Regions from separate parts of the Paenibacillus rhizoplanae genome, predicted to be linked through region 3. Evidence: riboswitches for the same ligand, from Rfam matches in the RefSeq annotation. Region 3 holds a riboswitch; each other region holds the start of a gene.
The links. Region 3 has a riboswitch for cyclic di-GMP ahead of ACFSX3_RS17480 (anti-repressor SinI family protein). Riboswitches for the same ligand answer to the same signal wherever they lie in the genome.
Positions count from the first base shown of each region.

Region 1 (8,084 bases), on a different contig from region 3:
TGGGCATGGACCGGAGAATCGGATCTACCTTCCTGCAGGCCGGAATCGGCTATGGAGGCTCCTGTTTCCCGAAAGATACCAATGCGCTGATCCAGATCGCCGGCAATGTGGATTATGAGTTCAAGCTGCTCAAATCAGTCGTCGAGGTGAACAAAGGCCAGCGGTTCATGATCATCTCCAAGCTGCATGAATCTCTGGGCAGCCTGCGCGGCGCCGTAATCGGTATCTGGGGGCTTGCGTTCAAGCCTAATACCGATGATGTCCGCGAGGCACCGGCCCGCGAGATCGTCGAGGCGCTCGTCGCCGAGGGAGCAATTGTGAAGCTGTATGATCCTATTGCCGCGGACAACTTCCGTAAGGAATATGATCACCCGCAGCTCCGCTGGTGCGGACTGGCCGAAGAAGCCGCTGAAGGCAGCGACGCCGTCTGCCTGCTGACCGACTGGAGCCAGTTCAAGGAGATCAACCTGCACCAGCTGGCGGGAACCATGCGCCGCCAGGTGCTGATCGACGGCCGCAACGTCTATACCAAAGAGCAAATCGAAGGCACCGGCCTCGAGTACATCTCCGTCGGCCGCCCGCAGATGGGCGGGCTTAGCGGATTCTCCGCCAGCGTGGCTGGCGCGGTGTAGAGCGGCGATCCACTTGATGCGTTACGCCGAAAGTGGGCCGCACGGCGAATGAGTGGGATAAATCCCATTAAATGCGCCGAAAGCGGGCTGGACGGCGAATTGAGTGGGATAAATCCCATTAAATGCGCCGAAAGCGGGATGGATGGCGAAATGAGAGGGATAAATCCCATTAAATGCGCCGAAAGCGGGATGGATGGCGAAATGAGAGGGATAAATCCCATTAAATGCGCCGAAAGTGGGCTGCACGGTGAAATGAAGAGTATAAGTACCCTTGATTTATCGGATGATGGCCGAATGGAGCAAATGAGGAGCACAAATGCCCCTGATTTCTCAGATTCAGACTGAATGGAGCAAATGAGGAGCATTAGTGCACCTGATTTCTTGAGTGCGGGCCAAATGGAGCAACTGAGGAGCACAAGCAAGTGCCCAGTACTTAACTAACTAGCTTCTGCCGCCGCGAACTTGTGCGGCGAGCCCTTGGCACAAGAGTCTTGAATCCCGGTCTTGAATCCCGGTCTTGAATCCCGATCTTGAATCCCATTGTCTTGGATTCTATTGCCCATACTCTTGTTCTCTCCAGCCGCTAACTAAATCAGCGGCGACGCCTTGGAACAAGCGGCACTTAAGAGTCTTTGAGCCTTTGAATTTTTCTCCGCCGCAACAGTAGGCGGCAACCAGGGATTCAACTGCTGCCGCGCAAGCATAGCGGCCGCCCCGCTCCCCTTGCCGCTACCACAAGCGGCAATATCGGATCTTTAGCCGGGAGCTTCGCCTGCGGGCGAAGCGGATGTAAAAGCACAGCCTGTTATGAAATGGAGCGGAGAGGAATTTTGGAGCTGTAGGAGCGTTAGCGTCCGCCTTTGTCTCCGGATGTTATCTGCTGCAAGCAATATAATCAACAACATCTGGAGACAACAGCGGCCGTAAGCCCAAAATTCCTTGCAGCGACCCTCATAACAGGCGGGATTTTAACTCACAGCTCCGCAACAAGAAATACCCAATAACAATACGATATGGAGGGTTCACTATGAAACTAGTACTTCTATCAGGCGGCTCCGGCAAGCGGCTCTGGCCGTTGTCCAATGATTCACGCTCCAAGCAATTTCTGAAGGTACTGGAAAGCCCGGCAGGTGAACCGGAATCGATGGTACAACGGGTATGGAGACAGCTGGAGGAGAACGGCATGGCCGGGTCCTCTTATCTGGCGACCGGACGCAGCCAGGTGGAGATGATCCAGAGCCAGCTCGGCAGCGAAGTGCCGATCATCGTGGAGCCGGAGCGGCGGGATACCTTCCCGGCCATTGCGCTGACGGCGGCCTATCTGTATTCCATCGCGGGGGTGTCCCCAAGCGAGACCGTGGCGATTCTGCCGGTGGACCCATACGTGGAATCCTCCTTTTTCGAAACGGTGCTGCAGCTGGAGAACACCATGCTGGTGAGCGGGGCGAACCTGGCGCTGATGGGCGTAGTTCCCGAGCATGCTTCGGAGAAATACGGCTACATTATTCCAACCGGCGCAGATGCGGGGGCCAATGGTTACCTGCAGGTCAGCCACTTCCAGGAGAAGCCGGACCGTGTGCAGGCCGAGGAGCTGATCAGCCAGGGCGCGCTCTGGAACTGCGGAGTGTTCGCCTTCCGTCTGGGTTACCTGCTGGATATCCTGCAGCGCAAAGGGCTGCCGCTGAATTACGAAGAGCTGCAGAAGCAGTATAAGCTACTGTCCTCGATCAGTTTTGATTACGAAGTGGTGGAGAAAGAGGAGAACATCGTCGTACAGCCATACGCCGGATTCTGGAAGGACCTGGGTACCTGGAACACCCTGACCGAGGAAATGACCAGCAACCATGTCGGCAAAGGCTTTGTGACCGCTGACTCCGAGGGCACCTGCCTCATTAACGAGCTGGATATTCCGATTACGGTAATCGGGGCGAAGGATCTAATTATCGCCGCCAGCCCGGACGGCATTCTGGTGACGCACAAGACTGAGAGTCCGCGGATCAAGGAAGTGCTGAAGTCTTTTGAACAAAGACCGATGTACGAGGAGCGCCGCTGGGGTCACTACAAGGTGATTGACTATGTGAAATATGACGAGGGCAACGAGGTGCTGACCAAGCGGATTTTCATCAATGAAGGTAAAAATATCAGCTATCAGCTGCATCACAAACGCAGTGAAATCTGGACCTTCATCAGCGGAGAAGCCAGCATTGTCATCAATGAGAAGATGCATACGGTGAAGGCGGGAGATGTGGTGCGGATACCGGAAGGAACCAAGCATGCCATTCTTGCTCTTACCGATGTGGAGTTCATTGAGGTGCAGACGGGGTCGGAGCTCGTAGAGGAGGATAACATTCGTATTACTCTGGACTGGGAGGATATAGCTCTACATCAGTTCATTTCGTAGGTCTAACTTATCTATTTAACCAAATGTTACAATTTCAAATCAGGCATTAAGAACTATTTTTTGGGAAAATTTCGACATTACTATACATTAAATTTGCATAGAGACGATACTTAAGGTAAGAGGGATTGATCCTTCCAAAACGACAATGGCAAACCTAATCGAAAGATAGGGACGCAAAGCTATAGGGCCTTCGCAAGAGTGGCAGCCTGGCTACCGAAAGGAAGAGAATATTGTGAAAACTTACCGTAAGTCTCGTTTGTTCTGCGCTGTGTTGTCGCTGGCCGTGGTATTGTCTGCTGTACCCGTGGGACTGGGAATCGCCCCTTCCACCGTCAAGGCTGCCTCCTCGGAGGGAGGGCCAGTGAACCCTAATGCCTCCCCTGAGGCGGTCAAGCTGTTGAACAATCTGTATGATATCTCGGGAAATGGAATCATTACAGGCCAGCATGACTATTTCGAGAGTCCTGATGAGCTGAGCAACAAGCTGAAGGGAACAAGCGGACAATACGCAGCACTACATGGTTATGAGCTTGGAGCCATCGGTGGACAGAGTGAGAGCGGAGTAGCTGCACAACGCAAAAACATCGTCTGGAGTGCGACGAACTGGTCCAGAGCGGGCGGAATTGTCGCCATGACCTTCCACCAGAACCTGCCGGGCACCAAGCACGAATGGTCCAATGTGCAGAAGTCAATCACCCAAGCGCAATTCAACAAATACGTAACCCCCGGCACTACAGAGTATAATGCGCTGATTACCGATCTGGATAAAGTAGCTGTCTCTCTGAAAAGTCTGCGGGATGCTAAGGTTCCGATCCTGTGGAGACCTTACCATGAAATGAACGGCGGCTGGTTCTGGTGGGGGAAGAAAGATAATTTTACAGCCCTGTGGAATATTATGTATGACCGGTTCGTGAACGTTCATCAGTTAAATAATCTGATTTGGGTTTGGAACCCGAATGCGCCGAATGCCAACTCTGATCCCTATGCACGGACCTATCCGGGCGCGGACAGAGTGGATGTGCTGGCAGCAGATATATATAATAACGACTACTCGAATAAATATCATGATGATCTGACCAGCCTGGCTGGCGGCAAACCGATCGGCATCGGCGAGAACGGCGAAATGCCGAACATCTCGAAGCTGAAGCTGACCCAGCAGAATTATGTGTTCATGATGAACTGGGGCAAGATGCTCTATGAGAATAACAGCACGGCGACGATCAAGAATTTCATGAATGACAGCTACACACTAACCCGTGACCAATATAAGGCCTGGTCTGCTCCGGCGGCGGCTCCTAAGCCAACCGCAACGCCGACGCCTACAGCAACCCCAACACCGACGCCAACAGTAACGCCGACACCAACCGCAACACCAATGCCAATTCCGACACCAACTGTTGCGCCGATTCCGAAGCCGGTCCCAACCTCCGGTGAGACGGAGAATAAGCCTGCTCAGAATGGCTTGCTTGGAGAATACTTCAAGAACATGACGCTCTCGGGGACGCCGGTTATGGTACGTAATGACGACGTCATCAGCTTCAATTGGCGTCAGGGTACGCCTAATGCTGCACTCGGCATAGACTACTTCTCGATCCGCTGGAGCGGCCAGATTAAGCCGGCTTACAGTGAGACCTATCAGTTCTATACTACATCGGATGACGGTATCCGCTTATGGGTGAACGGCACAGCCGTCATTGACAGCTGGGTGAAGCAGAGTGGAACTGCCCGCACAGGTAGCATACCCTTGACTGCCGGGCAACTGTACGATATCAAGGTAGAGTATTACGAGAATGCAGGCGATGCGAATGTCCATCTGATGTGGCAGAGCCCCAGCCAGGTGAAGGGAACCGTACCAGCAAGTGCGCTTTTCTCAACAATTAACACATCCATACCTGCTCCGGCTGCAACAGCAGTACCGACTCCGGTACCAGCAGCGACAGCAGCGCAAGTTCCGACAGCAACGCCGGCACCAGTAACGACACCAATGCCAACACCAACACTGACGCCAGTACCGACACCAACGCCAACACCGGTGCCTACGCCAACAGCAGCCCCTGTTCCCGTCCCTTCCCCTACAGCAACGCCGATGGATCTGCCGGTAGAAGTCCCTGCTGCCAATGGACTGTACGCGGAATACTTCAATAACATGACGCTATCGGGCGAACCCGCTGTAGTGCGTACCGATGCTGTGCTTGATTTCAACTGGCGCCAAGGTTCGCCGGATGCCACCGTCGGCATAGACTTCTTCTCTGTCCGCTGGAGCGGGAAGATTAAGCCGCTGTACACGGAGACTTATCAGATCTATACCACTTCTGATGACGGTATCCGCGTACGGGTGAACGGGGAGCTTGTGATTGACAGCTGGGTGAAGCAGAGCGGCACCGAACGCATGGGCAGCATCAGCCTGACCGCAGGCGAGCTGTATGATATTCAGGTAGAGTATTATGAGAATCAAGGGGATGCAAAAGCGCGGCTGATGTGGCAGAGTCCGAGCCAGGCCAAAGGTACCGTTCCGGCAAGCGCGTTGTTCCTCCCGTCCGCTTCTTAAGCTCATAAGGTCCGCAGCTGTGTTCATTATTGGCGCTGTTACTGGTTAAGACGTTACAATTATAAATCCTGTAAGCCACTCTTAATGGCCCTGCTTACCAGCAGGGCTACTAAGCTATAGAAAGGCAGACAGTCCGGTAGGCGCAGCCTCCGGGGCCCTGCCGGAGAGTGTGGCTGGAGAAAGGAGATTACATTGAACACTTACCGTAAGTACAGGCTATATACTACTATTTTTCCTCTGATCCTTATCCTATCATTACTTCCATGGGGGGAAGGGCGCAGTCTGCCCGCAGCCGCCAAGGTTACGGCACCTGCCGCCCCCGCTTCCATCAACAAGCCCATTAATCCTTTGGCCTCCAAGGAGGCTTCCGCACTGTTAAGCTATCTCAGTGATCTCAGTGGCAAGGGGATGATATCCGGCCAGCATGATTACCTGGAGAGCCCCGATGAATTCAATAATAAGCTCCGCACAACAAGCGGCCGCTATGCCGTTCTGCATGGCTATGAGCTGGGAGCCATAGGCAACCAGTCCAAGGAGACCATCGCCAGGCAGCGTCAGGCTGTCGTGGACAGCGCCATCCGGTGGCATGAGGGCGGCGGAATTGTCGCCATGACCTTCCATCAGAATCTGCCGGGAACTGCGCCGGCATGGACCAATGTGCAGAAGCCGCTTAGCCAGAGTCAATTCAAGCTGTATGTCACTCCCGGAACTCCGCAGTACAAAGCCCTGGTTGCCGAGCTGGATGACGTATCCAAATATCTGGGCGAACTGCGCGATGCCGGAGTTCCGGTGTTATGGCGGCCCTATCATGAAATGAACGGCGGCTGGTTCTGGTGGGGGCAGAAGGATGACTTCGCCAGGCTCTGGGATCTTGTGTATGACCGCATGGTGAATACACATAAGCTGAACAATCTGCTGTGGGTGTGGAATCCGAATGCCCCCAACAAGTCGTCGGAGCCTTACTCTGCTTATTTTCCCGGCACTGCCAAGGTAGATATTCTGGCCGCCGACATTTATGATAATGATTTCAAGCAGTCTTATTATGACAGCCTCCTGAAGCTGGCGGGCAGCAAACCGATCGGAATCGGGGAGAGCGGAGAGCTTCCAGACCCTGTCATCATGTCTCAACAACAAAGCAAATGGGTATATACGATGACATGGGGCAAGATGCTGGTTGAGAATAACCCGCCCGTGAAAATTCAAAGCTTCATGAACCATAAATACACCGTATCCCGGGAGGATTACAAGCTTGCGGTGGGTACCAAAACCCATGCTGCGGCTGTAATAAGCTCAAGGAACGGCCTGAGAGGTCAGTATTATGGCAATATGGATCTGTCCGGCACACCGCTGCTTACCCGTAATGACAGCACCATTCAATTCAACTGGCATGGCAATGCACCGGCCTCCGGCCTGCCCAAGGATTCGTTCTCGGTACGCTGGACCGGGACTCTTAAGCCTCTCTACAGTGAAAAGTACACGTTCACCGCTTCTTCCGATGACGGCATCCGCGTATGGATCGGCGGCAAGCTCCTGATCGACAGCTGGAAGAATCAGAGCAGTGCCAGCAGGGAGGGCAGTATCACGCTTTCTGCGAATACCCCCTACGCTATCAAGGTAGAGTATTACGAGAACCGCGGGGATGCCAGCGTCAGTCTGATGTGGAAAAGCCAGAGTCAGAAGCAGATGATTATTCCCCAGAGTGCGCTGACGCTTCCTTAAGGAAGCCTTACAGAAGACGAAGCGTAACGTAAGTCCGGTACAGAACAGAACAGCACAGAACCCCCGGAAGAAAGCGAGGACAAGGGAATGAGGACTAGAGTTCAAAAGAAACCCAGTAAATATCTCCACAGGCTACTAAAATTTGCAGCACTGATCATCTTGATTCTGTTGTCCGTCTCTGTCTTCGGAGATTACGGGACGAAGGACGGTGAAGCGGATGTGGATCTGTCTTCATTATCAGCGGCCAAGGATGCCGGTCCTGAGATGCCGGAAGGAACTGTTCTATGGAAGCTTGGCAAGCATGACGGCTCTGCCGCTGAGTTCAAGGCGGCAGGGTCAAGCGGGGTGAAGAAGACGCTCAGCATGGCTTCATCCACTGCCAGGTCGGCAGAACTGAAGTCGCTGCCCTCCGGCCTGCACGGGGAGACCAACCCGGAGCTGCGGATTCAGTATGAGCTGGATAAGATCCCGGAGCACGGGGTCTTATTTCGCGTCAGCATTATCGATGCCTACAAATCCGTACCCCAGATGAGCGTATTCTCCAACCGTCAGCTCTCAGGCATTATCCAGATTGCCGGGATTGCCGGAACAGGCAGTAAGTACGACTTCCGCAAAACCTATGAGCTGTACATTCCCAAAGAGCAGCTCATCAGCGGCACCAACGAGTTGACGCTGCGGACGGCCAGGGGAATCTATTCCTCAGAGGCTGAGGATAAGTACAACTGGTGGACATGGGATAATCTCAGTCTGGAGGCGCTGAAGTCTCCGATTAAGGAGCCGATTC
Region 1 is NZ_JBHUKY010000068.1:163,341-171,424, forward strand. It holds gene ACFSX3_RS27005 (UDP-glucose dehydrogenase family protein) at 1-632, shown strand, start outside; gene ACFSX3_RS27010 (sugar phosphate nucleotidyltransferase) at 1,660-3,033, shown strand; cyclic di-GMP riboswitch class I at 3,171-3,251, shown strand; gene ACFSX3_RS27015 (PA14 domain-containing protein) at 3,266-5,581, shown strand; gene ACFSX3_RS27020 (glycosyl hydrolase) at 5,774-7,300, shown strand; gene ACFSX3_RS27025 (discoidin domain-containing protein) at 7,388-8,084, shown strand, end outside.
Region 1: it holds a riboswitch for cyclic di-GMP, as region 3 does, so the genes downstream of both, ACFSX3_RS27015 (PA14 domain-containing protein) here and ACFSX3_RS17480 (anti-repressor SinI family protein) in region 3, are expected to answer to the same signal.

Region 2 (8,084 bases), on a different contig from region 3:
TGACATTGTCCGTGGTGCCGACTTCATCACCGTTCACACACCGCTTACCCCGGAGACCCGCCACATGATCTCCCGTCCGCAATTCGAAGTGATGAAAAAAGGTATGCGCATCATCAACTGTGCCCGTGGCGGTGTCATCGATGAAATGGCGCTGGTAGAAGCGATTGACAGCGGCATTGTAGCCGGTGCTGCCTTCGACGTCTTCGAGAAGGAGCCGCCTGAAGCGGACCACCCGTTCCTTACACATCCGAAGATTATCGTGACTCCGCATCTGGGTGCTTCGACGATTGAAGCCCAGGAGAACGTGGCCATCGATGTATCGGAGCAGGTCCTCCATATCCTGCGCAACGAACCATTCATCAACGCGGTGAACATTCCGCCGGTTGCGCCTAGCGTGATGAACAAGCTGCAGCCGTACTTCACCCTCGGCGAGAAGCTGGGCAGCTTCGCTACTCAGATTACGGACGGGGCGATCCGCGAGATCCATGTGGAGTATGCCGGCGATCTCTCGGATGTGGATACCCAGCCGCTTACCCGCTATGTCGTCAAGGGCGTACTCACCCGCCACTTCGCCGGAGATGTGAACATCGTCAACTCGATGCATCTGGCGAAGACGCGCGATGTGAACGTAGTGGTGACCAAGGCTTCCAAAACCAAAGGCTTCACCAATCTCATCACAGTAACACTCAAGGCTGAGCATGATGAAGAGCGTCTGGTTGCCGGCACCCTGCTGCAGGGCTACGGCGAACGGATTGTTAAGGTCAACAAATTCCCGGTCGATATTGCTCCGGAAGGCCACCAGCTTGTCATCTCGCATAATGACAAGCCGGGTATCATCGGGCTCGTCGGTACCCTGCTTGGCGAGAACGATGTCAATATCGCATCCATGCAGGTTGGCCGTACTATCGTAGGCGGAGCCGCCATTATGCTCCTGACCGTTGATAAGGGTGTGCCGAAGGAGGTCCTGGTGAAGCTGGCCGGACTGCCGGAGATCAACACCGCTGAGGAGATCATTCTGCTCTAATTTTTATTTCTCCACAATAAAACACTCTTCGGGAGTGCGGGCTTAAGCTGCGCACTTCCAAAGAGTGTTTTTTGCGTTTTACTATGACATCCGGTAGGCTGGCACCTGCCGGCCATCGGTGTCCGTAAAGCCGTATTTCCGTGCCAGGTCCCCTACCTTCTGGGGAGTACCCGTCATGGATATCACTTCAGGATCAGCAGCAAGCGCTGCAACTGCGCGTCCGACATAGGCTGTTGACTCAGTCGTCCTTAGCCCCTCCTCCTCTGTCCAGAGCTCCTCATCTGTGCCGAAGCTGTCCAGGACCAGCTCGGTCCGCATCCAGCCGGGAGAGACGGGGATCACCGCGATGCCATCCGCTGCCAGTTCGAGAGACAACCCGTAGGCCATGCGCACCAGCGCATTTTTGGACAAATCATAATAGAAGTTACCAGTGTACTTATACTCATCCCAGAAGGTCGTATGGACGATTAATTTACCCGCCCCCGCTCCTTCGCTGCGCATCAGCGGAATGGCATAATAATTGGTCATCAGCTGCGCCCTTACACCTGAAGTGAACATATTGTCCCAATGTTCCGTAGGCAGCTCCCAAAAAGGATTATTCCGGATCGGCAAATTGTTGCCTCCCCAGACATTGTTAATCAAGATATCCAATCTGCCCTGCTCTGCGCTAATCTGCCGGATTACAGCTTCTGTCTCACTGTCATTGGTATGATCACAGCGGATCACGGCTCCGTCCCCGCCTGACCGGCGGATCTCAGCCAGCACACCTTCAAGCGTCCTCGCATGTTGCTCCTGCGGTGTACCAGCATTCCTGCCTGTAATGTATACATAGGCACCTGCCTTCGCCAGCTCCAGCGCAATGCCTCTGCCCGCTCCCCTGCTCCCTCCTGTAACCAATGCCACTTGCCCTTGCAGATTTGTCATTTGATCCGCTCCCTTTCATCTATCATGCCCGGATTAGAAGATCATTTGCGCTAATCCGTACTCTTGTCTAATATAGACCTTATACATGACAACCACTGACATATATAATCAAATAATAAATTCAGGGAGGCCTCCGAATGAGAGCAGACCGTCTGATCACTATCGTTCAACTTTTACAGAGCCGCGGCAAAATCAGCTCCCGGGAGCTGGCACAAACGCTGGAGGTATCCGAACGGACGATCTTCCGGGATATGGAGGCACTTAGCTTCTCCGGCATCCCCGTGCTGGCGGAGCGAGGCCGGGAAGGCGGCTGGAAGCTGGCGGAAGGCTACCGGAATTCCCTGACCGGAATGAACACCAAGGAGATTGCCGCGCTGCTCGTACCCGCTGATCCGGCGATTCTGCGCGCTCTGGGTATTCAGGAGGAGTTCTCCTCGGCCGCCCGCAAGCTGCAAGCCGTCGCTACCAGGCAGCCCGTCACCCCCTTCAGCTTCCTCAGCCAGCGGATTCACATCGACGGAGCCGGGTGGCATCCTTCCGGGGAGACCTATCCCTCCCTATCCGCTTTGCAAGGAGCCTTATGGGAGAACTGCAAGGTGCGAATCACCTATCTGCGCGGGGAGGACACTGCCGAGCGGCTGGTTGCACCGCTGGGGCTGGTAGTCAAGCGCGGCGTCTGGTATTTGGTCGCGGGGCATGATGGCGAGCTGAGGACTTACCGGGTCTCCAGAATCACTGAGGCCAAAGTCACAGAGGAGTCTTTTGAGCAGCCGGAGGATTTCGACCTGCCACACTATTGGGAGGCCTCCACCGCCGCGTTCAAGTCTGCCTTGCCCAGGTACCCCGCCAGCCTGCTTGTCAGGGATCTCACGATGAAGGAGCTGCAGAAGGAGCGATACGTCACTCTGTTGCACCAGGAGCCTTCTGAAGCCCCGAGTTGGATCAGGGCCGAGGCCGAGTTCAACACGCCGGAATCTGCGTGCCGGATCATCCTGTCCCTGGGTCAGGGCATCAAGGTGACCGCACCGCCTGAGCTTGCGGATACGGTTGCTTCGGCTCTGCGTGAAGCGGCAGCATTATACGATTTTTAATAATAGACCAAATGCACTAGTATCCCCTATAATATTACAATACACATTATTATTTATAGGGGGAACTTTACATTATGGACTGGATGAACAAGCTGCCGTTGAAACAAAAAATCGTCACCGGATGTTACCTGGTTGCCGCTTTATTCGCTGTTCCTGTCTTAATCACGCTAATCCTTATGGACAGGCTGCTGATCGGCATTGTTCTTGTCGCAGTCCTGGCAGCACTGACTTACCCGCTTGCGCGCTTTATCGAGAGAACGCTTACATCTTCTTTCGAGGACATCTCCAATGTGACGCACACGATTGCCAAAGGCGACTTCACCAGCCGTGCCGACGAGAATGGCTCCATGGGCGACATTAGCCGCTCCTTCAACACCATGATTGACAAGCTCAAAAAAATTCTCACCGATGCCTCACAGATTACCCGTCAGGTTATGGACGCCAGCCGCGGGATTGAAGACAAGAATCAGAACCTGAAGTTTGTAATGGCACAGGTGGCCTCCTCCTCCAATGAACTGGCTCTCGGTGCTAACGAGATCTCGGTGGATATCGCTGATATGACCGAATCGATCAAGGATATCGAAACCAAAGTCTCCAATTATACGAATTCCACCAAGGAAATGAATAGACGCTCTGTACATACGCTGGAATTGGTTGAACAGGGACGGCAATCGGTGGATACCCAAGCTGAAGGCATGCGCAAGAACATCCAGGCTACCCAGAAGGTGGCGGATACGATCGAAGCCCTGTCGCAGAACGCGCGCGGCATTACGATGATTACCAAGACGATTACCGAAATTGCTGAACAGACCAACCTTCTGTCACTCAATGCCTCCATTGAAGCCGCCCGTGCAGGCGAGCATGGCCGTGGCTTCGCTGTCGTTGCCCAGGAGGTGCGCAAACTGGCCGAGGAATCCACCGCTTCAACCAAAGAGGTGTTCGGGCTGGTACGCAGCATTGAAGCGGATATCAAGCAGGCCATTGATAACATCGCCATCAACGAAGAGGTAGTCCAGGTACAGAATGAGATGATAACGGAGACGGCCAATATCTTTGCTCAAATTGTACATAGCGTCCAATACATAACCGAGCAGATCTCCTCCTTCTCCGCAGAGAGTGATCTTATGCTGGAGAGCGCGCTCAAGATCTCCGGGGCGATCGAGAATATCTCAGCCATCACCCAGGAGACCGCCGCAGGGACCGAAGAGGTATCCGCAGCGATGAACGAACAGATTCACGCGCTGCAATCCGTAGCTGAGGAGACAGAGAAGATGACCTCCGCAGTCTTCAATCTGCAAAAAACGATTCATATTTTCAAATTTTAGCCTCGGCACAAAGAGACACGCCTGCGGAATTTTCTGCGGGAGGTGTCTCTTTTTTTGGGCAGAACAAAGAGTGTTATGTAATATTCACAAATTGTTGAAATTGTGCATAACACGAAGAATCCTGTTTTGCACTTCTTTACTATAAATGTTCTAGTACCATAGCTTAACTAGTAGCAGACTCTCCACCACGCCAATACTTAAGACCTATTAACAGATATTTCAATCCTGTATTTCTCATAAAATCATAACGTTTTGCAGCGAACCCGGGATGCAATGAGGCTTTGTGCTCACTTTCCAAAATTATAGCCCTTAATATTCATTTGCATTTTAAGACTTTAGTCTTCCAGAGACAACCATTTTCAAAAGTTTGAAAATCCAAATATCTAGCGATTTTTACTCCTGAATATTCGCTAAATTCCGAGCTTCTTCTCACAAGGGTTATTGACAAAAGAGGAGCAAGGAATATATTGTAAAGGAAAATTCTCCTTTGCTTAATTTATAACCGCATACCGGCAAAATTCACCGAAAGGGAATGACGCAAAGCCATGGATCTACAGTCTCATTTCTGAAGTGGGATCATGACAGCCAGGTTGCTGAAAAACTGTGAACGCCTTAGGTTTCGCGTTTGATTATGGTGATTCGTGCAACAGGCCTGTGCTCCTATTTTTGAGTACAGGTTTTCTATTGCTGACGTATACAAATAACAACTTGCGGGGTGGATGTTCTGAAGACAGTTGCAGATTATATGGCGGAAGCATTACGTAATCTAGGAGTGACACATTCTTTTGGAATCATTGGCAAGTCTATTTGCCCCATCGCTTTGAAAATGGTTGACTATGGCATTCAGTTTATTCCCGGCCGGCACGAATCCAGCTCCGGCTTCGCAGCCGGCGGTTATGCTCTGAAGACCGGCAGCCTCGGGGTAGCCTTCGGCACCTCCGGTCCGGGCGGAACGAACCTGCTCACCGCAGCAGCGCATGCCAAGGCCAATAATCTTCCCGTCCTCTTTATCACTGGCCACCAGTCCATCAAGGAGCTGGGCATTCCCCAATGTCAGGATTCCTCTTCCTATCTGGCTGATTTGGCGGATATGTTCCGGCCGGCCACCCTCTTCAGCAAGCTTGTTGAACGCGGCGATCACTTCAGCACGATTTTCAACCATGCCCTATCCATCGCCCTCGGTGACAAAAAAGGTCCGGTCCATCTCTGCATTCCGTTTGATGTGCAGACAGAGCGGCTCGCGGAATGCCGGATTGTTCTGCCGGAACGCGAAGGGCTGGTCAGCTACCAAAACTATGAACGGGTTATCTCGGCGATCAATGAATCCGCCCGACCTCTGATCATTGCCGGTAAAGGCGTCAACCGCTCGGGGGCCCATCAGGAACTGGTCCAGCTGGCCGAAACCTTCAACATTCCTGTAGTCACCTCTCCAGGCGGCAAAGGCGCCATAGCTTATGATCACCCGCTCTATCACGGTCCTGTCGGCGTTGGCGGCTCCTCGCACGGGGATGAATTACTGAACAATAGCGACCTGTTCATTGTTCTGGGCTCCCGTCTCAGCGATATGACCATCTGCAACCTCAAGCTGGAGAATCATCCCCAGCAGCTGATCCAGTTCGATGTAGATCCAACCTTTGTCGGCAAAATACTGTCCTCATCCACCATCGCTGTCGGCGGGGATTTGCGGGACAACCTGGCGCTGTATCTCCAGAAGCTGGACTCCTCTGAGGTTACCAAGCATGAAATCACAATCTCCAATGCTTACAATGACGAGCTGCCCGTGCTGGACGGGCTCTCTCTGGCTTCGGTATTGAGCACGATGAGCGATCTGATTCCGTACAACAGCAGCGTGTTTGTAGATGACGGCAGCCATGGCTTCAATGCTGTGAAATGGTTCAATGTGCGCAGGCCCGGCAGCTTCATATTCGATGCCTACTTTGCCTGCATGGGCAATTCAATTGGCATGGCGATCGGCGCCAAGACCGCCTCACCCGGGGAGACTGTCTTCTGTATTACCGGGGACGGCTGTTTTATGATGCTCGGAGCTGAAATAAACACCGCCGTTTGCCAGGACATTCCGGTGATTTTCATCGTGGTGAACAATATGCAGCTGGATATGGCGCTCAAGGGCATGGAGAAAACTACCGGCCGGATTGACGGTACGATCTTCGAGGTTCCGATGGATGCCGTGAAATTCGCCGAATCTCTGGGTGCAGCCGGCTTCCGATGTGAGACGCAGGAAGAGTTCGAAGCGGCAATCCGCGAAGCTGTAGCCCTTAACAAGGCAGCTGTCATTGAGCTGTTGACTGACCGAGATGAGATGCCTCCTACGGCCCACCGTACACTGGATCTAACGTAAGGAAGCCGTATCCCACACCTTTACTAACCTACTATCAGGAGGCCAAAGCGTGAACAAGAACATGAACAGCGGACTTGAACATTTCACTGATCTCTCTGGAGATTATGGGGCCAAGGCACTGGCTCCAATCAAAGAGCATTTTCCGGAATTAGCCGAATATATCATGGGCAATGCCTATGGCGATATTTTTCAACGGACCACGATTGGCTCTGACTGGAAAGAGATTGCGGTGATCTCGTCTCTGATTACGATGGGGCAATATGAGCAGTTAGGTGTTCATTATGTAATGGCGCTCCGTGTTGGCATGACCGTTGAGCAGATCAAGGGTGTGCTGCTGCATCTGGTTCCTTGTATCGGTGCCCCCCGGGTGATTTCGGCCTTTAATGTGCTGCTGGATACCCTGGAGGAGATCAGAGAAAAATCTTCATAATTCTACAATTTTCGACTTTCTGGTTGCGAATTTTAGACGGATCTGGTTATAATAGAGGTAAAATATCCCAAATTCAACTGCGGTTTGTCGAATAGAGTCGCAGGAACGATATTTTGGAGGTATTAAAACTTACACTTAGGGAGAGATCAACATGGGACAATTTATTTTGAAGACAGACACTGCGAAGAAAATAATCAATATTGAGCTGGAAGGAACCTTTTCTAACGAGGACGGACTCAAATCTATTCAGGCTTACCAGCAGACCATCAACCCGATTACCCCTGCTGAATATGCGCTGGATATCGACTGCCGCAAGCTGAATGTAACCGCTCCTGATGTTGTGCCGCTGCTTGAAGGCTGCTTCATCATGTTCAAGGCAGACGGCTTCCAGAAAGTAAGTCTTACCCTGGAGAATAACCCGATCCTCAAAATGCAGCTGGCACGCCTGGGCCGCAAAGCCGGACTTGAGAACCTGGAGATCACTTCAACCGTACAAGCTTAGTTAATCTTTTTTAAACCAAAATCATCTGCTTGAAACTCACGGCTTAGTACACCCAGTCCGCTTGACTGTTTATGATGCGAGTTTGCGGAATATATTCGAGGAAGTATAGCCAACAAAACTTTTGGGGGGTCTACACTATGGCTGGGATTCGTATTAAGGACATTGATATCTACCATCCAGGCAAAAGAATCGGCAATGACTTTTTCATTCAGCATTTTGACGACAAAGGTATTGATATCCGTGGACTGCTGGCTACTCTGGGCCGTGAGAACCGCTACAGCATCGACAGCCCGAATGAGAACTCCCTGACAATGGCTTTTGAAGCCGCAAGCAATGTTCTGGAGAAGACCGGTCTAACCGGCCCTGATATTGACCTGATCGCTTATGCAAGCCAGACCCCTGAATATATATTTCCAACGAACTCCTTGA
Region 2 is NZ_JBHUKY010000020.1:9,932-18,015, reverse strand. It holds gene serA (phosphoglycerate dehydrogenase) at 1-1,024, shown strand, start outside; gene ACFSX3_RS09770 (SDR family NAD(P)-dependent oxidoreductase) at 1,106-1,948, opposite strand; gene ACFSX3_RS09765 (helix-turn-helix transcriptional regulator) at 2,086-3,039, shown strand; gene ACFSX3_RS09760 (methyl-accepting chemotaxis protein) at 3,114-4,364, shown strand; cyclic di-GMP riboswitch class I at 4,866-4,962, shown strand; gene ACFSX3_RS09755 (thiamine pyrophosphate-binding protein) at 5,110-6,723, shown strand; gene ACFSX3_RS09750 (carboxymuconolactone decarboxylase family protein) at 6,773-7,153, shown strand; gene ACFSX3_RS09745 (hypothetical protein) at 7,305-7,655, shown strand; gene ACFSX3_RS09740 (3-oxoacyl-[acyl-carrier-protein] synthase III C-terminal domain-containing protein) at 7,793-8,084, shown strand, end outside.
Region 2: it holds a riboswitch for cyclic di-GMP, as region 3 does, so the genes downstream of both, ACFSX3_RS09755 (thiamine pyrophosphate-binding protein) here and ACFSX3_RS17480 (anti-repressor SinI family protein) in region 3, are expected to answer to the same signal.

Region 3 (8,084 bases):
ATTATGAAATTGACTCTTCTGTGCAACAGTTTCAATTGTTGTAACCAGAAAACAGGCATCCGGCAGAGCGGGTTCGCTCTACGGATGCCTGTTTGTCTAGGACTATGTGTATAGGAAGGAGGAGAAGGCTGCGGACGGAAGATTAGCCTTCCAGCAGCAGGGATTCCGGGTCCTCCAGCAATTCCTTGACTTTGACCAGGAAGCTGACCGCTTCTGAGCCGTCCACGATCCGGTGATCGTAGGACAAGGCGATGTACATCATCGGACGGTTGGCCGTCCGTTCCTCATCCAGCGCGATTGGGCGCAGCTGGATCTTGTGCATGCCGAGAATGCCGACCTGCGGGGTGTTGAGGATCGGTGTGGACAGCAGGGAGCCGAACACTCCGCCGTTCGTGATCGTGAAGGTACCGCCCTGAAGCTCCGGCAGGCTGAGCGTATTGGCGCGCGCCTTGGAGGCCAGCTCGCCGATCCGCCGCTCGATCTCAGGGAAGCTAAGCCGGTCGGCATCGCGGACGACCGGTACGACCAGGCCTTCCTTGGCAGCTACGGCAATGCCGATGTCATAATATTTCTTCAGCAGGAGATCTTCCCCGTCGATCTCGGCATTCAGCATCGGGTAAGCCTTGAGCGCGCCGATGACGGCCTTGGTGAAGAAGGACATGAAGCCGAGTCCGACCTCGTGCTTCTCCTTGAAGGCATCCTTGCGGCGCTTGCGGATGTCGAGAATGGCGGTCATGTCCACCTCATTGAAGGTGGTCAGCATCGCGGCCGTCTGCTGCGCTTCGACCAGGCGGCTGGCAATCGTCAGCCGCCGCCGCGACATGCGCTTGCGCTCGGTGGCTTTGCCGTCCTCGGCGTGCGGCGCCTTGCCCGCTGCCGTCGGCGCGGGCTTCGCCGGCTCCGGCCGCGCGGCCGCCGCCGGAGCTGCTGGCGCAGCGGCCTGCGGCCCCGCTGCGCCATGACCATCCACATCGGCCTGACCGATCCGGCCGATTGGGTCGCGGGCACTGACCTCGCCGAGGTCGATGCCCCGCTCCCGTGCCAGCTTGCGCGCCCCCGGCGAAGCCAGGGCCGCAGTGCCTGCCGCCGCACCTTCGGCGGCGGCTGGAGCCGTTACAGCAGCGGCCGGTTCAGCCGCTGCGGCACTTGCGGCAGCAGCAGACGCGCTGCCGCTCTGCGGTGCGGCCGCTTCCGGCTTGCTGCCGCTGGCAGCACCCGCGCCGCTGCCGGCGCCGATGATGCCGATGGCTTCGCCAACGGCAACGTTCTCGCCCGCCTGGCGCAGGATGGAGGAGATGACGCCGTCCTCCTCCGCACTGATCTCAAGATTGACCTTGTCAGTCTCAAGCTCGGCAAGCACATCCCCCTGGCCGACAGTGTCGCCTTCTTTAACCAGCCATTTGTAGATCGTTCCTTCGGAAATCGATTCGCCCAAATCGGGTACTTTTATCTCGGACACAGGCCGTACCTCCCCAAATATAGTGGTGTGCGTGATATCGTATGACCGCCTTACTGTGCTCAGGAAGACGGTACAGGTGCTTGCACTGCAGCATTCAATTTCAGGGCTTCCCGGACAATGCGCCGCTGCTCGAAGCTGTGGACATCTGCGTAGCCGCTAGCCGGGCTGGAACGATCCGGACGGCCGATGTACTGGACGGTGACCTTCTGCGGTGCGATGGCGCGCAGCCGGGATTCAGCATACGTCCACCCGCCCATATTCTTCGGTTCCTCTTGTACCCAGACGATCTCCTCCAGAGAGCTGAAGCCGCTAAGGTGAGCGCCAATCTCGCGTTCCGGGAACGGATAGAGCTGTTCCATGCGCAAAATGTGCAGCCAGGAGAAGTCCTGTCCGCGTGTGGCCTCAAGCTCCGTCTGGAGATCAATGCCCACCTTGCCGCTGCATACCACGAGGCGCTTCACTGCTTCCGGCTTACTGCCGAGCAGCGGCTCGGGAAGAACCGGCTGGAAGATGCCCGAAGCGAGATCCGCTCCGGCTGAGGTGCTGCGCGTGTTACGGATCAGGCTCTTCGGCGCCATGATAACCAGCGGCCGGGCATCCGGTTGTCCGCAGAGCGCGGCCTGACGGCGGAGCAGATGGAAATACTGCGCAGCGCTGCTCAGGTTGGCCACAGTCCAGTTCTCCTCGGCGGAGAGCTGGAGGAACCGTTCCATTCTGCCGCTGGAGTGCTCCGGTCCTTGGCCTTCATAGCCGTGAGGCAGCAGGATTGTCAGGTTGCTGCGCTGTGTCCACTTGGCGCGTCCCGCAGAAATGAACTGGTCAATAATGACCTGAGCGGCATTGGCGAAGTCGCCGTATTGAGCCTCCCAGATGACGAAGGTCTCCGGTGCGAACACATTATAACCATATTCGAAGCCGAGGACAGAGGCCTCGGACAGCGGACTGTTGTAAACGCCGAATGAAGCGGCGGCATCACTCAGCTGATGCAGCGGAGCATAGAGTTCCCCGTTCTCGCTGTCATGCAGCACCAGATGACGGTGGGCGAAGGTGCCGCGCTGTGAATCCTGTCCGCTGAGGCGGATCGGCGTGCCATCCTTCAGGATGGTAGCGAAGGCAAGCGTCTCTGCCAGTGCCCAGTCCACCCGCTCTCCGTCATTCAGTGCATCCTTGCGGCGCTGCAATATCCGTTCCAGCTTCGGATAGACCTTGAAGCCGGCCGGTACGCGCAGCAGCTCGCGGTTAATCTCCTGCAGACCGGCCAGAGGGAAGGCAGTCGGACGCTGCTGGGGACTGTCGTTATCCAGCGCGACGGCGGTTTTGGACTCCGCATTCTTCTGCTTGCCTTCCTTCATCTGGTCGAAGGCCTGCTGAAGGACGCTCTCTGCCTCGGCAATCATATTCGTTACATCATCGGCTGTGATTACCTTCTCGCGCTCCAGGCGTTCTGCATAAGCGCGGTATACAGTAGGGTGGTTCCGCACCTTGCCGTATACAATCGGCTGTGTAGTCTCGGGATCATCCATTTCATTATGCCCGTGGCGGCGGTAGCCGATCAGATCAATCAGGAAGTCTTTCTTGAACATATGGCGGTAAGCGCTGGCCAGACGGACTGCGGCGATACAAGCTTCAGGGTCATCGGCATTGACATGCACGACCGGGATCTCATACCCTTTGGCCAAGTCGCTGGCATAATGGGTGGAGCGGGAATCCTCGCTCTCCGTGGTGAAGCCGATCCGGTTATTGACGATAATATGCACGGTACCGCCATTCTGATAACCCTGCAATTTGCCGATATTAAGCGTCTCAGCGACAATGCCCTCTCCAGGGAAGGCGGCATCGCCGTGCATCAGCACAGCCATGGCCTTGCTTGTATTCAGCTTAGGCATTCCCGGAGCGTTGCGCTCTTCCTGTGCGGCGCGTGTGAAGCCCTCGACTACAGGATTGACGAATTCAAGATGGCTCGGGTTATTGGCCAGCGTGATCCGGGTGCGTACGGTCTCGCCTTCGCGGACGGCACGGTCAGCCCCGAGATGGTACTTCACATCACCGCTCCAGCCGTAGGTCACGCCCATGGAGCCTTCCGAAGGGAACAGTTCTTTATTCGGCGAGTGATGGAACTCTGAGAAAATAATATCATAAGGCTTGCCCAGAATATGAGCCAGCACATTAAGTCTTCCGCGGTGGGCCATACCCATCAGGATATGCTCTGCGCCGTCATGCGCGGCAGCCCGCACAATCTCATCCAGCATCGGCACAAGGGCATCATTGCCCTCCAGGCTGAAGCGCTTTTGGCCGACGAAGGTCTTGTGCAGGAAGGTCTCGAAATGCTCCACCTGAATCAGCCGCTTCAGCAGCTCCTTGCGCTCCGTATTGTTAAGCGGGGCAGGGGAAGTCATCGATTCCGCCTGGCTGTTGAGCCAGCGCAGCTCGCGTTCATCATGTACATGCCCGAATTCATAGGCGATGGTCTGGGTATAGGCCTGGCGCATTCTGTGGACGGCATCCATCGCGGTATGCACATCCGCAGGGGCATTATCCCAGATCAGCGAAGCGGGCAGGGCATTAAGATCCTCGCGGGTAAGCTCGTAGGTCTCCAGCTCCAGCCATTTGGCCATCGGGTTCGTGCTGCGCTCCAGCGGGTCAATGTCTGCGGCCATATGGCCATATATACGAATATTGGCGATCAGCTTCGAGGCCTTGACAGCCTTCTTGAGCCACTGCGCATCTGCGGATACGGCAGGCCTTGGAGCCCTCTCGGCATCGGGTGCCAGTGGAGGGGGACCGGATACGGTGAAGAGATCGCGGTAATGTTGTTCAACAGAAGAGGGGTCTTTGACAAATTGCTCATATCTTTCTTGGATGTAGCCCAGGTTGGGGCCGTAGTATTTGCTCCATACTGTGTCGTTATAGGGCTCTTTGACTGCCATGAATAGGTCCTCCTAACGGATAAACTCCACGCGAGGCATCCAGTGTGCCACTTGGCGGAGCTGCAAATGTTTGCGGTTTCATTCTCATCCTATTGTGCTACTTTCCGGCGGGGTAATCAATTCATACTTTCGGTCAATCCGTTCGCAATTTGGCATGATTCATTACAGTATTCATACGGAACTATCATAAATAGAAAAAACTCACATAACTCTCCGTTATATAAACAAATGGGTAATTGTCTCTATACGATGGTGCGTGCAGCGGTAAGTCGGGGCGGTTAGAGTTCCCTTTAGTATATTTAAACTATTACATAGGGTTTGAACTTGGAACTGGAAATATTTATATAACCTGCTGGCAATTTCAGCTAAGTTTCCTCACATTTTAACATAAAAAAATTCCAGAAAACGACACACTAATCGCGTATGATCTTGTATAATGTTATTGCGGAGAACGGTTTCATCGATTCTTGCCAGATCCTTTCATGATGGAAAGGGTCCAGTAAAAGGTAAACCTGCCGAAAGACAGGGGCACAAAGTCTCGGATCTAAAGTAGAAATACTACAAAGTAGCAATACTACTATGATGGCCGGACTGCCTGGGGACGCGAAAATTCTAGGAGGAGATTTCTTGGATATGTCCAACCAGGGGAATGACGAGCTGCAGGCAGTTGATCTGGATTTGGAATGGGTAGACTTGCTGATGTCTGCCAAGCAGGCGGGGATCGCGGCGGAGGATATCCGCCGGTTTCTAAGCGAAAAGGCACTCCAGGCGATGTAAGGGCGGTCATCATTGTTCGGATACATACAGAAAAGGCACAGCGGCCGGTACGCTGTGCCTTTTCTGTATGCCTTTGAAAGGATGCCTTCGCCGAAGGTGGCCTCCCTGCCAAGTGAAGTCTTCCCGGCGGCATACAATACTACGTCTAGTTGTCCTTTTGATCCATGCGCCATTTCTGGTAATCGAGGAACTCCTTGAATTCCCGTTTGCTTATACCGGAGGCCATGGCCTCCTGAACCAGCCGGAACCATTCCCCGTCCAGAGCCTGTTCTTCCGTCTCTGCCAGCCCGCCATACAGCAGTGCATGAATGGATACCTGAAGCGCGTCAGCGATTTTTTCGATGAATTGAATGGAGGGGTTGGATTGAATGTTCCGTTCCACATTACTGAGGTATGATTTCGCCACATCAGCCTTATCCGCAAGCTCGGATAACGAATAGCCCTTCTCCAGCCGGAGTTTGTGGATGCGGCTTCCCATAGTATCTGACACGATTACAACGCCCTCCGTACTTTTTGGTAAAAGATAAGAATTTATAGGCTTCGCGCTATACATTCTCCTTATCTTTCTCGCTGAAACGGCACCGCCCGTTAAAGGGACAGCAAAGCCGTTTCCATTTGTAAGTATAACAAAAATCCGCAAATCGGACAAAATTCATTGAACCCGGCAGCCGGGAGAAAAGGAAAAGGCACACCCGGCCCGGTTGGGGAAGGATGTGCCGTCTTCATGGATTGCTGACCTACTTGGCTTCTCCCAGTCCTTGAAGTGCATCGAAGGTCCAGTTCAGAGCTAAGCCGTCACCCTGAAAAATGTTCTGATCGAGCGTGTTGTCTACGAATTCGAAAGCGATCTTGAAGGTCTTGGACCCGGCGGCGGCAATCCCTCCTGGCAGTACGCCTGCTGCTACGAGATCGTAGCTGGGGGTATTCTTCAGATCCTTCAGGGAGATCTCGGACAGCACATGACCGCTTAGTGAACCGCCGGTGTACGTACTATCTAGGAGCTTGACCTTGAAGTGGTCTCCGAGATCCTGGCCCGCGTTATCGCCCATGGCATCGGTCACGGTGTAAGTGGTGGCAAGCTTGAGGAGCTTGATATCCAGTGTGCCGTCATTGGACAAGGTGAAGGTGCGGACGGTGTAGTCTCCCGGCTTCAGATTCGTCAGCGCTACCGGAGTATTGAAGGAAGAGCCGAGCTTCAGCGTACCTGCGGCGAAGGTTGCCGTGCTGGTGGCTGTGGAGCTGAAGTAAGCGAAGGTGCCCCCGCCGATTAAAGACAAACCTAGTGCTGCCGATGCTACGCCAAGACCCAATGTTTTTTTGATACCCATGATTTATTTCCTCCTCGAATGGTTTGATTTGTTGTGGAATTATTTGAGACTGCCTTTTTCCTGGTTGGCTTCGAAATTCAGCGTCAGTGCAAGCGTATCGCCCTGATAATAGTTCTGCGGCTGGAGGGTCTCCTTGAAGGCAAACTGGATGGTCAGGTTATCCGAGGTACCGGCTTTAATGCCGGACTTCTCTCCGCCTAAGATCGCTCCGACAATTCCCCGGGCCACCAGATCGGGACTCTCCTGCTCCAGATCGGCCAGCGAGATGACCAGGAGCGGCGATTCTTTCTTATCCTTGTTCACGAGGAAGGTCACAATAATATCATCCTTGAAATTGTGGGAGCCGTTGTCTCCCTGAGCGTCTGTAATGGCGGATGAGGTGCGCAGTACCACTTTGGGAATATTGAGTGTCCCGTCATTTTTGAGTTTGAAGTCCCGTAAGACGGTATCACCCGGCTTGAGGTTGCTGAGATTAACAATGACGGAGGGATCAGATTGAAGTGATAAGGTTCCGTTGTTAAAAGAAGCTGAGGAAGTAGAAGTGCTGCTGAAGTAAGCGAAGGTGCCTCCGCCGACCAGGGTCAAGCCTAATGCTGCCGATACAACGCCGAGACCTAATGTTTTTTTGACGTTCATTTGTTCATCCCTCTCTTATGAGTCTGCTTTGTGCATAGCCGGTGCTTCCGGCAAGCTGTATTGTGGCTCCACGTTTCGTAAACGGGAGAGGACAATCGATCATTGTATGAGGTCAGTCAAAGTATCCGGCCCGCCGCCGCTGGTTGCGGAAGACGAGACGTTCTTCTTTTCCAGTGCCGCAACGGCCTTCCATGAAGAATACAGCGCGTAGAGGAGCAGAAGCAGTCCGGGAATAATCATCAGCACTACGCTTCCGGCTTTGGAGACTGCGAAGCTCATGGCATAGCCCACATAGGGGACGGTTACGCCGGTATACTCACCTACCACATTCGTGGAGCTGACGGCGGCGGTGTCGGCTGAATCATTATTGTCGCCCTTGGTAGTGTAGCTGGCTTCCCCCAGAGCACTGTTCAGCTCGGCAGCGACCACGCGGTGGGTGATCAGAATGTTATCGGGATTCAAAAAAGTGATCACATCGCCCTTCTGGAACCGGCTCATGTCCCCGCCCGGCTTAATGCCCACAATGGAACCGGTCTGAATGCCGGGCTCCATGGAGCCGGATAATACCGTCTTGATCTGGTAGCCGAAGAAGGTGGGCTCGCCGCCGGAGGCTTTGGAGATGACAACGGCTGTGATTAGCACCAGGAACACTATAAGAATCAGAGTGGAAATTATCGTATTGACTATTTTTCGGATGCGCATCTTATTCGCCGCCTTTGCTGGGTTCAGATTGTGGAGCCGGTGTAGCTGTAGGAGCAGGCTGCCCGCCGTCTATCACAGTGCCCGGAATTGGAATTTCGCTGCCGGGTTCATAATCTGGAGTCGCTTCCGGTAAAAGAATCTCAGGCGCCGGAGTGGCAGCCGGAGCAATAACCTCTGCTGCTGCTGAAGCTGTGGGGACTGGATTGTCCTGTACAGGAGCTGTGGGAGCGGGCTGCTCTCCCGGCTGGCTTTTGT
Region 3 is NZ_JBHUKY010000030.1:50,293-58,376, reverse strand. It holds gene odhB (2-oxoglutarate dehydrogenase complex dihydrolipoyllysine-residue succinyltransferase) at 143-1,459, opposite strand; gene ACFSX3_RS17485 (2-oxoglutarate dehydrogenase E1 component) at 1,519-4,386, opposite strand; cyclic di-GMP riboswitch class I at 4,882-4,985, shown strand; gene ACFSX3_RS17480 (anti-repressor SinI family protein) at 5,020-5,163, shown strand; gene ACFSX3_RS17475 (helix-turn-helix domain-containing protein) at 5,309-5,641, opposite strand; gene ACFSX3_RS17470 (TasA family protein) at 5,901-6,491, opposite strand; gene ACFSX3_RS17465 (TasA family protein) at 6,531-7,127, opposite strand; gene sipW (signal peptidase I SipW) at 7,227-7,829, opposite strand; gene ACFSX3_RS17455 (hypothetical protein) at 7,831-8,084, opposite strand, start outside.